Regions from separate parts of the Marinobacter sp. MIT930201 genome, predicted to be linked through region 1. Evidence: riboswitches for the same ligand, from Rfam matches in the RefSeq annotation. Region 1 holds a riboswitch; the other holds the start of a gene.
What was found. A riboswitch is a leader RNA that binds a small molecule or an ion and turns the genes downstream of it on or off. The one in region 1 is predicted to bind cobalamin.
Positions count from the first base shown of each region.

Region 2: linked by a shared signal. The riboswitch ahead of SIC19_RS01955 (TonB-dependent receptor plug domain-containing protein) and the one ahead of SIC19_RS10590 (ribonucleoside-diphosphate reductase subunit alpha) in region 1 are both predicted to bind cobalamin.

Region 1 is NZ_CP138916.1:2,308,576-2,314,579, forward strand. Features, by position in the region: gene SIC19_RS10575 (TonB-dependent siderophore receptor) at 1-851, shown strand, start outside; gene nhaB (sodium/proton antiporter NhaB) at 1,105-2,610, shown strand; gene SIC19_RS10585 (DUF3047 domain-containing protein) at 2,597-3,331, opposite strand; cobalamin riboswitch at 3,457-3,651, shown strand; gene SIC19_RS10590 (ribonucleoside-diphosphate reductase subunit alpha) at 3,761-6,004, shown strand, end outside.
Region 2 is NZ_CP138916.1:412,150-418,153, forward strand. Features, by position in the region: gene SIC19_RS01950 (cobaltochelatase subunit CobN) at 1-150, opposite strand, end outside; gene SIC19_RS01955 (TonB-dependent receptor plug domain-containing protein) at 173-1,894, opposite strand; cobalamin riboswitch at 2,129-2,336, opposite strand; gene cobD (threonine-phosphate decarboxylase CobD) at 2,389-3,408, opposite strand; gene SIC19_RS01965 (cob(I)yrinic acid a,c-diamide adenosyltransferase) at 3,437-3,994, opposite strand; gene SIC19_RS01970 (methylmalonyl-CoA mutase family protein) at 4,037-5,734, opposite strand; gene meaB (methylmalonyl Co-A mutase-associated GTPase MeaB) at 5,721-6,004, opposite strand, start outside.

The DNA.
Region 1 (6,004 bases):
GGGTCTATCTGCAGGACCAGCTGGCCACCGGTGGCTGGCGGTTGACGTTGGGTGGCCGTTACGACTGGGTGGAGATCGAGAACACCAATCGTGACACCGGTGTAGTGACAGAGCTGGACGAAACCCAGTTCAGTGGCCGTGCCGGGCTGCTCTACCTGTTCGACAACGGCATTGCACCCTACGTGTCCCACTCCACGTCGTTTTCGCCCAGCGCCTATACCGACGAGAACGGCGACCTGCTGGCCCCGAGTGAAGGCAAGCAGATAGAAACCGGGCTTAGGTACCAGCCGGTGGGAACCACGGACCTGTATACGCTCTCTCTGTTCCGCATCAACCAGGAGAATCTGGCCACCAAGCAGCCACAGGAGTCCTTCTACCGCAGTATTGGTGAGATTGAGTCCCAGGGTGTGGAGCTGGAAGCCAAGGCGCAGCTGACGGAGAACCTGAATGTCCAGGCCGGATATGCGTTCACGGACGTCACCTTTGAGAAGTCCGAGGCCTATCGCGAGGGCAATGCCGCCAGCCAGGTGCCGGAACACCAGCTGACCCTGTGGGCCGGTTACCGGTTCACGCAGGGAGTCCTTAATGGGGCAAACGCGGGATTGGGTGTCCGTCACAACGCAGACATCTACGCCGATGATGCCAACACCAAAAAGGTGCCGGACTACACCCTGGTGGATCTGGCACTGGGCTACGATTTCAGCAAGCTCGGCCTGGAAGGCGTTTCTACCCGGCTGAACGTGAACAATCTGCTGGACAAGGAATACGTGGCGTCCTGCTACAACAGTCTGGACTTCTGTTACTTCGGGGCAGAACGTAACGTTACGGCGTCGGTTTCTTACCGGTTCTGACACGTAAGCGGGAAGTGATAACGGTCATAATAAACCCTGAGTGCTGAAAACAGAGTCGATTCTGGCTCTGTTTTTAAGTAATATTACGAAACTCTTTTGAGTGGTCGTCCGGCCACTCTTCCTTGTTTCATGTAAGACCAAATAGGCACTCACCCTGTACCTTTGGGGGATTACCGGTTACACAAATATCAAGGAAGATGCGGGCCTTCTGCCACACAATTCCAACAAACCGTTTACTCAGAAGATTCCCGCAATGCCCACAACCGTTCTCTCCGGCTTTACCCACAACTTCCTGGGTAATGCACCCGCCTGGTACAAACAGGTCATTCTTCTATTCCTGATTGCCAACCCCCTGATTGTCTGGACCCTTGGCCCGGCCGTGGCCGGTTGGGCGTTGGTGGGGGAGTTTATTTTTACTCTGGCCATGGCGCTGAAGTGTTATCCACTGTTACCGGGCGGGTTGCTGGCGATTGAAGCCCTGTTAGTGGGTATGACGTCAGCGGATGCGGTGTACCACGAGGTGTTGGTGAACTTCCCGGTCATCCTGCTGCTGATGTTCATGGTGGCTGGCATCTACTTTATGAAAGAGCTGCTGCTGGTGACGTTTACCCAGATCCTGGTGGGTGTGCGGTCAAAGTCCGCGTTGTCACTGCTGTTCTGTGCTGCTGCGGCCGTTCTATCCGCGTTCCTGGACGCGCTTACCGTCACCGCAGTCATCATCAGTGTCGCTGTCGGTTTTTACTCGGTGTACCACAAGGTAGCTTCCGGCAAGGGTTATCATCACTCCGATCATAATGCCAACAGCGATGAACACGTGATTGAGTTGCACCGGGAAGACCTGGACAAGTTCCGGGCCTTTCTGCGTAGCCTGCTGATGCACGGCGCCATTGGTACGGCCTTGGGGGGAGTCTCCACTATGGTGGGCGAACCCCAGAACCTGCTGATCGCCAAGGTAGTAGGGTGGGACTTTGTCAGTTTCTTCCTGCGCATGGCGCCGGTGAGCCTGCCGGTGCTGGTGGCCGGCCTGACCACCTGCTGGCTGCTGGAAAAGCTGCGCTGGTTTGGGTATGGCGCCCGGTTGCCCAAGCCTGTCCGCCAGGTACTGGAAGAGTTTGCTGACAACGAGCGCACCAAGCGCACGAAAGCCGATCAGGCTGCCCTGTGGGTACAGGCAATGGCGGCCCTGGTGCTGGTTGTTGGGCTGGCGTTTCACCTGGCAGAGGTGGGGTTGATTGGCCTTCTGGTGATTATCCTGATCACCTCGTTCACTGGCGTTACTGACGAGCACCAGATCGGTAAGGCCTTCCAGGAATCGCTGCCATTTACCTCGCTGTTGGTGGTGTTTTTCGCTATCGTCGCGGTGATTCACGAGCAACACCTGTTCAAGCCGATCATCGATTTTGTGCTCAGCCTGCCTCAGGACCAGCAGCCGGGCATGTTCTTTATTGCCAACGGGTTGTTGTCGATGATCAGCGACAATGTGTTCGTAGCCACCGTTTACATCAGTGAAATCAAACAGGCGCTGGACGCCGGCAGTATCGACTACGAGCATTTCCAGGAGTTGGCCATCGCCATTAACACCGGCACCAACCTGCCCAGTGTGGCTACCCCCAATGGCCAGGCAGCGTTTCTGTTCCTGCTGACGTCTGCAATCGCTCCGCTGGTGCGATTGTCCTACGGGCGGATGGTTGTGATGGCGTTTCCCTATACCATCGTGATGGGCGCGGTAGGTCTGTTTTGCGTCATCAATCTGGTTTGACCAAGCTGACATCGCCATACCAGGCGGTGGCAGATGCTCCGGTGTTGTCGGAATCCGACATGATGGCGACGCCCACCAGCTTCGGCGGCTCTCGGCCAAAGGCCTTGCGGTAGTCCGCAACGATATCCCGCTCCACCGTGACCCATTCGCCTGTGTTCGTCGTCCCGGAGTTCACCGCTACCATCATCGTGGTATCGGTGAACGGGTTGGCAATGATTTCGCCAACCGGCAGCCGGTTGGCCCAGATGTAGTTCAGCGCATTGCCCGGCAGTTCCTCCCCGAACACCACTTCCACGGTCTTGCGTTTGGCGCGCTCGAAAAAGCCGGCTTCGTCCGGCTCGAACTCAAAGGCCACGTAGATTCGCGCAGGGTAGTCATCGCCCTCCTTTTTACGGGCGTTTCCCTGCTGATAAACGTTCGACACTTTCCACCGCCAGCGCAGGATCAGTGAATCCCCGGGTTCGACGGACACCCTGGCTATCAGCCCGGAGGCGCTGTTGTCCGTGGTGGCCTTGACCACCTGCTCGCCGTTGTCGTCCGTCAACTGATAGCGACTGTGGCGGTCTATCTTCGGAAACTCCATCGGTTCCCAGCCATCTTCCAGGGACGTTATGGTCGAAAACGCGGTGATCAGCGAGTTTTCCGTGCTGTCAGCCTGGGCCGAAGCGGCCATCAACGAAAGGGCGAGGGCGGCCGTCAGGTATCTCGGTAGCGGTGTCATGGGATGCTCCTATGGGTTCGTTTACTGACCGGTAACCGTCGAAAAAGTGCCTTGTTGCGATTTACCTTAGTCTATATAGTGTTTATATCCTTGGCTTAGTACCAGATATAGTGATCAAAGGCTGATCAATCACAGATCGCCCTCATCACGATGATCGTGGTACCGGGAATCCGGTGAGACTCCGGAACTGACGCGCAGCGGTATTGGGGAACGAGCGTGGCATAAAGACACTGGCGAATGCCGGGAAGTCGCCACGCAAGGCCGAGCCAACAGGTTCACGCCCCTGAGTCCGAAGACCTGCCAGGGAATACAACTGCACCTTCGCGTATCAAGGTGAGCAGATCGGTTTTGCGTTGTCTCTGTTCAGAGCAATGCTCGCCCCTGCGTACGCGAAGGTCTTGGCATAAACGCGTACTCAGGAGAACCGACATGTCCACTGCTACCCTGGCCGAGCCCGGCCAATCTGCCTCAACCAGCACTGCCTCCCTACAGGTTATTAAACGTAATGGCGCCCTGGTTGGATTCGACGCCAGCAAAATCAGTGTTGCTGTGACCAAAGCGTTTCTTGCCGTCGAAGGCGATGAAGCAGCAGGCTCGGCTCGCATTCACGATTCCGTGGAGCAGGTTACCCATCAGGTCATGCAGGCCATCAGCCGACGCTTGAAAGCTGGCGGCAAGGTGCACATTGAAGATATCCAGGACCAGGTGGAACTGGCGCTGATGCGGGCGGAGGAGCAGAAAGTGGCCCGCGCCTATGTACTCTACCGGGAGGCTCATGCCCAGGAGCGGGCCAGCCTGGCGCCGGTGGAGGCCCATCCCACGCTCACGGTGAAAAAAGCCAACGGTGAGGCCGCGCCGCTGGATCTGGGGCTGATGAAAGTCCAGGTGGAGCGTGCCAGCCAGGGATTGGAGGGCATCGATGGCGAATCCCTGGTGGAAGGGGCGCTGCGGAACCTGTACGACGGTATCGCTGAGGAGGAGGTGCTGTCTGCGCTGATCATGACCGCCCGCGGCCGCATCGAGCAGGAACCGGACTACAGTGCCGTAACCGCTCGTCTGCTGCTGGAACAACTCAGGCTGGAAACCGCAGCCGCCTTGAGCCTGCCCCTAAGTTTGCCGCTGGCGGAAATATACCCGCAGGCCCTGAGCACCTTCATTGAGCAGGGTATCCACTACGAGCTGCTGGACGACGCCATGGCGGCGTTCGACCTGGAACGCCTGGGTGCTGCCCTCAAGCCGGAGCGGGACCACCAGTTTGGGTTCCTCGGCCTGCAGACTCTCTACGACCGCTATTTCCTCAACTGGAAAGGTGACCGGCTGGAGTTGCCCCAGGTCTTCTTCATGCGCGTGTCCATGGGTCTGGCGTTGCAGGAAGACGACCCCAATGCCCGGGCCATTGAGTTCTACGACCTGTTGTCATCCTTCGACTACATGGCCTCCACGCCAACCCTGTTCAACAGTGGTACCCGACATTCCCAGCTTTCATCCTGCTACCTCACCACCGTTCAGGATGATCTGGAGGGTATCTATGGTGCCATCCGTGACAACGCCATGCTGTCCAAGTGGGCCGGCGGCCTGGGTAACGACTGGACGCCAGTCAGGGCTTTGGGCTCCCACATCAAGGGTACCAACGGCAGCAGCCAGGGTGTGGTGCCATTCCTGAAAGTGGTGAACGACACGGCGGTGGCGGTGAATCAGGGCGGCAAGCGCAAGGGCGCCGTGTGCGCTTACCTGGAAAGCTGGCACCTGGATATTGAGGAGTTCCTGGAGCTACGCAAGAACACCGGCGATGAGCGTCGTCGTACCCACGACATGAACACCGCCAACTGGGTACCGGACCTGCTGATCGAGCGCATGCGCAGTGATCAGGACTGGACCCTGTTCTCGCCAAACGACACTCCGGACTTGCATGACCTCTATGGCAACGCATTCCGGGCGCGGTACCAGGAATACGAAGCTATGGCGGCCAGGGGCGAGATCACTCTGTTCAATACGGTGTCCGCCAAACAGCTCTGGCGCAAGATGCTGACCGTGCTGTTCGAGACCGGTCATCCGTGGATCACCTTCAAGGACCCCTGCAACCTGCGCTCACCGCAGCAGCATCGGGGCGTGGTGCACAGCTCCAACCTGTGTACCGAGATCACCCTGAACACCAGTGCGGATGAGATCGCCGTGTGCAACCTGGGGTCCATCAACCTGGCGGCCCATGTCCACAACGGTGAGCTGGATGTCCAGCGCCTAGAACGCACGGTCAATACTGCGGTCCGCATGCTCGATAACGTGGTCGACATCAATTACTACGCAGTGCCCCAGGCGAAGAGTTCCAATTTCAAGCATCGGCCCGTTGGTCTCGGCCTGATGGGCTTTCAGGATGCGTTGTATCGACTCAATCTGCCCTACACCAGCGCGGAAGCGGTGGAGTTTGCCGATGTGGCGATGGAGCAGATCAGTTATTTCGCGATCCGGGCCTCGGCTGCGCTGGCCGGTGAACGCGGTGCCTACGAGACCTATGAAGGCTCATTGTGGCATCAGGGTATTCTGCCCATTGACTCCATCAACCTGTTGAAAGAGGCCCGTCAGGACGGTGACCTGAGCCTGAATACCAGCAGCCGCCTGGACTGGACGGCGGTGCGGGAACTCATCGCCCGCAATGGCATGCGTAACAGCAATGTG
Region 2 (6,004 bases), 1.9 Mb from region 1:
TTCCGCACCAGCAGCCATCTCCGCAGCGGAACGCTCAGACACTACCCCAAATACCGTGGCGCCGGACACTGGTTGGGACAGCATCAACAGAAGCCCGGAAAGGCAGCCGAACAACGGGCGTCTCAGAGTCCTATACAGGCGCTCAATCATGCCCTTACCTCTCCATGGTTGATCATAGGTCGTAGCGAATCGTCAGCATTGCGGTGCGGCCAGCGGCTATGTAAGCACTTCCATCAAAGCGCTGCGCCGTGGCGTATTCTCTGTCCAGCACGTTGTCGACCGTCAGATTGGTGGTCCAATGGCTGTCGATTTCCCACTTTGCCCGCAGGTCCCAAGTGACAAAGCCGGCAATGCGCTCTTCATTCTCTGCGTCGTCGTAGCGATACCCCTGGCCCTTAACGGTGGTTCCCAACGACACTCGGCCGAAGTCCCGATCCAGATCCACCCGGAACTGTTTCGCGCTACGGCGACGAATTCGATTGTCGGTCTCACGGTCGCGGGGGTCGGTTACCGAGGCCCCAGCCTGCACGGTCCATTCGTCCAATTCCAGGCCAGCACTCAGCTCAACCCCCCTGATGCGTGCTTCGTTAACATTGAATGGTGCGAACCGACCGTCCCTAAAGACAAATACAATCAGATCATCAGCGTCTGTCTGATAGATCGCGGCATCCCAGAACCAACGGGCGTAATTTCCGCCAATACCAAGCTCCACGCTACCTGCGGTTTCCGGTTGAAGATCCGCATTGCCGAAGTTCGGGAAGTAGAGGTCATTGAACGTGGGCGCCCGGAAAGATGTGCTGTAGCTCACCCTTACTCTATGGTTGCGATCCATATCGACACCCATGGCGATCGCACCGGTTTCCTCACGACCAAAAGCCTCGTTATCGTCGGCGCGCAAACTCAACTGAAAGTCCGTCGGACCAAAATTCAAAAGGGCCTGACCAAAAACAGCGGCGTTGGTGCGGCTGGTTTCGTCAAAGTCGGTGGTGCTGTCTACCTCATCCATCAAGAGTTCACCGCCCAAGATGTACTCATGGCGGCCGATGCTGATCTGGTTCTCCCAACGGGCACTGCGGGTTTTGGTGTCGAAGGTGCTGTCACCAAATTCGTCCCGTGTATCCTGCTCATCAATGGATTCGGCTAACAGGATACGGCTCCGCCAATAGTCGCTGATCGGCGCGTCCAGACGAACACCAACGGTTTGGATAGCAAAATCTGTATCACCGCCCTCGAACTCGGTATTGCCCTGGGCACGCATGAGGACAACGCCGGCTTCCCCACCGGAGTCGAACTGGTGAGCAACGGACGCCAGGGCTGAGGTGTTACGAAAGCCCTTGTCTTCGCCCCCTTCAACAATGGCCGTGCCGTCAGTTTCCAGATGGCTTGCGCTCAGGCTGTATGTCATCCGGCCTTCAGTACCGGCCGTCCCGGCCACATACTCCTGGGTATTGAAGTTGCCACCGCCGGCCTGAACCCATCCCTCGCGGCCCTTTTCGGCGCTGTGGGTAAAGGCCTGGATAACGCCGCCCACGGCATCGGCTCCGTACAGGTTACTGCGGGAACCCCGAACAATTTCTACCCTTTCCACCATTTGCGGCGGGAAATACTGCCAGGCAGCACTACCACTGGTGGCCGAGCGCAAACGAATGCCGTCCACCAGGAAAACCGTGGATTCGCTGCCGGTACCCCGGGTGTAGACACTGGTGTTCTTACCGAACGAGCCGTTGCTGGTGATATCAATGCCGGGTTGGCCCATCAGCAGCTCGTCGAACGTTTGAGGTTGCAAGCGTTCAATCGCCTCTTCATCGATCACCGTGACCGATGAGTCACTTTCGCCCCGGGTCTTCGGACCAAGCGTGGCCGTCACGACAATGGGGTCAAGTGCCGAGACCATTACCTCTTCGTCGGCTAGCGCACTGGAAACTGGGAGGAACACAAGGGGGAGGCCGGAAAACAGGACCGGCAAAGACTTCGGACAACTCATAATCAACACTCGCTGGCAAACCACGCGCACCCGCGTGATGGTTATTGTGTTGCGGAGTTTGAGTATGAGATTGGGGAGGCAGGATACGAGTCAAAGTACGGGTGTGAGACCGACGCAACTCTCCCACCGCCGTCGCCCTCCGCAACTTCCGGTGTGCATTCAGGCCGGTCTCCGGGCTTGCGAGTGGATCAGCCTGTTGGACTGGTCCGGGGCAATCACCTTCCCATGCATGATGCACAGTGGCTTTTTCGATTGCCTTTAGCTCGCTTACCGTTGCGGGGGCAGCGTCGGACTTTAACCGACTTCCCGTTTTACGCTTTCCGGCGGGGATACCGCAAAAAAGCGTTACCTGAACACGGTGTTCATCGAATCGGGCGCCAAACTAGCAGCCCTTATGTGCTAAATCAATACAGACGGCTTAAATACAGTGCCTGCTCTAACCGCGTCCATTCCGGTTCTGAGCCGGGCAATCCAAACCGCAGTGCAGCAGGATTCTCGAACCCCCGCACGAGGATTCCCCGCCGTGCGAGTTCGCCTGCAATGTCCGCCGCCCGGCCATGCCGAACGTATCTAAAAAGCGCCGTTCCAGTAGCGCCTTCAAAGCCGTGCCGCGACAAGCAGTCCGCCAACCGCTGGCTTTCACTGTGCAGCCGCTCCATCGTCGCCGCCTGCCACTGGGTGTCCGCCAGCGCCTGGCCCATGATAAATCGCGCAGGGCCACTGATTGACCAGGGCCCGATCACTGCGCTCAATCGGCGAACAATATCCGGGTCTCCCACCGCAGCTCCGGCCCGCAGGCCCGCCAGGCCGAAAAACTTACCCAGGGATCTCATGACGATAAGACCGGGTCTGTCGGTCGCATACCCGACACTGAGTTCCGGAGTGGCATCGACGAACGCCTCGTCTACAATCAGCCACCCACCACGACGTTGAAGCCGCTGATGCCAGTTCAGCAACCGGTCCGGATCAACAACCTGGCCAGTGGGATTATTTGGATTGATCCACACCAGCACGTCCAGCTCGTCCAGCCAGCTTTCATTATCATCCTCTAGCTGATCATTGCCAATCTCGATCACCCGATGACCGGCAGCAGCCCAGTTATGACCATGCTCCTGGTACCCCGGAGAGGGCACACCTACCCGGCACGGCTTTCGTAAACGGGGCAAGTGCATGATTGCCGCCTGGCTACCAGCCAGGGCCATACATGCGGCGCCATCCGGTGCACCTACCCATTGCCTGATGAGTTGCTCCAGGCCATCGTCAGGGTCCGGCAGGCGGCGCCAGACCTCTTCCGGGATCGCCGGAACCGGCCACCCACTCGGATTGATACCGGTGGACAGGTCCAGCCATTGATCCAGAGGGATGCCCCACGTCTTCGCGGCGGCCCGTAGCCGGCCACCATGTTCCAGCGGCGACAAATTCACGCTTCAATACCCTGGTCTCGGGCCAGCATTATTTTCCCGGCACCCAAAGCACATCGTCCTTACCCTGGTTGTTGGCGTGTCTGGCAAGGACGAACAGCAAATCAGACAGCCGATTCATGTATTCCAGAACCAACGGGCTGATGTCCTGCTCTTCCTGTAGCTGAGCAATGATGCGCTCAGCACGCCGCGTTACCGTGCGGGCATGGTGGAGATGCGTAGCCGCAGCATTGCCTGCGGGCAGGATAAAGGAGCGAAGCGACGGAATATCCGCGTTGAACCGGTCGATCTCCTGCTCAAGCTCAACGGTCTTGCCCTCGGCGAGCCTCAGTGGCGGGTACTTCGGGTTCTCCACGATCGGGGTACACAGATCCGCCCCGACATCAAACAGGTCGTTCTGGATGCGTGCCAGTATCACGTCCAGTTCGTCGTCCACATGCAGCCGCGCGAGACCAATCACTGCGTTGGCCTCATCCACCGTACCGTAGGCTTCCACACGCAGGTCATGCTTGGCGACGCGGCTGCCGTCGCCAAGACCGGTATCGCCCTTGTCTCCGGTTTTCGTATAGATCTTGGTGAGCCTGACCATTCATGTCTCCCGTGAACCGGTTCTGTCAGTATTCAAAGCCGGTCAGATTACAGGTTTTTCGCGATAGGTTCCCCATATCCCTTTCAGGGTTTCAACAATATCGCCCATCGAGGCGCCCTCTTTCACCAGTTCGATGGTGATGGGCATGAGATTGGCCGATTCGTCCTCGGCCTGCTCTTTCAGTTGCTTGAGCATGCCTTGAACTTTCTCCTCGTCGCGATTGTCCTTGACCCTATTCAGGCGTTCAATCTGCCGGCGTTCGGTTTCCGGATCGTGGGGATGGGTTTCGATTTCAACATCCTCTTCGTCCTGCACGAACATGTTGACGCCGATAACCGGACGCTCACCGCTGGCCTTGCGCAGCGCGAAATCGTAGGCGGAATCGGAGATGCCCCTCTGGAAGTAGCCGTCGTCGATGCACTGCAGCGTGCCACCGAGCTCTTCCACTTCGTCGAGAATCTTCCAGACTTCCTTCTCGATCTCATCGGTAAGATTCTCGACATAGTAGGAACCGCCCAATGGGTCCACCACCTGGGTGATGTTGGTCTCGTAGGCGATGATCTGCTGGGTTCGCAGGGCAATACGCATCGCCTCTTCCGTTGGAATGGCGAACGCTTCATCCATGCCGTTGGTGTGCAGGGATTGGGCGCCACCCAGTACCGCAGACAGTGCCTGAAGCGCGGTACGGATCGGGTTGATGGTGTATTGCGGCTTGGTCAGGGTGGCCGCGGCAGTCTGGGCGTGAAAACGAAGCCGGCTGGCCTCGGGTTTGGTGGCGTTGAATTTTTCGCGCATGATCTTGGCATAGACCCGCCGGGCTGCGCGGAACTTGGCAATTTCCTCGAAGAAGTCGGCCTGGCTGACGAAGAAAAAGGACAGGCGCGGCCCGAACTCATTCACATCCACACCCGCATCGATGGCGGTCCTGACATACTCCATGGTGGTTGCCATGGTGTACGCCACTTCCTGGACCGCTGTCGAACCGGCTTCAGAAATGTGATACCCGGAGATATTGATAGGGTTGTACCGCCTCATGTTTTCGGAGCCGTACTGGATGCAGTCCCGCACCAGGCGAACCGACGGCCGAACCGGAAATATCCACTCTTTCTGGGCAATGTATTCCTTGAGAATGTCGTTCTGGATGGTGCCCGACAGGTCATTGAGATCGTATCCCCGTTTCTGCGCCAGGGCGATGTACATGGCGTAGAGAATCCAGGCTGACGGATTGATGGTCATGGATACCGAGATCTTGGTCAGATCAATATCGTCGAACAACTCCTCCATGTCGGCAAGGGTGTCGATGGCAACGCCTTCGCGGCCTACCTCACCCTGGCTCATGGCATGGCTGGAGTCGTAACCCATCAGCGTCGGCATATCGAAGTCGATGGACAGACCGGTCTGGCCCTGGGCGATCAGGTACTTGAAGCGACCATTGGTTTCCCTCGCTGTACCAAAGCCGGCAATCTGGCGCATGGTCCAGTTCCTGCCCCGGTACATGGTGGGGTATGGCCCCCGCGTAAACGGATATTGCCCAGGAAAACCAATATCCTCAAAGGGCGTATTCTTCAGGTCCAGTGGCGTGTAGGTACGTTTCGTCGGCATTCCCGAGGCGGTGGTGTATTCCGTCTTGCTCTCCGGCGCCCGCTTGATAAAGGACGACACCTCGTTCTGTTCCCACTGGTCGAACTCTTTTTCCATGTGCTTGAGTGCAGCGGGGTCATACTGGTCAGTGCGCTTCATGAATGGTCTCCTTCATGGCTTTTAACAAGGTTACTGCGGCTCCATGGGGGTCCAGTTCGCGCTGGGTAACCTTCTTGAGCAGCTCTTCGGTCTGCGACCTGCTGTCACGTGCAAAATTATCCCGGACAATCTCTTCAGCAACCTTTACCACCCGGGTTAATGCAATCTGGTGCCGCCGCTGGGTGATTTCGCCGCTTTTTTCCAGGTGCTCAGCGTGACGATCAATGGCGGCCATCAGGTCGTCAAAACCGGTATGCTTTTCGGAACTGG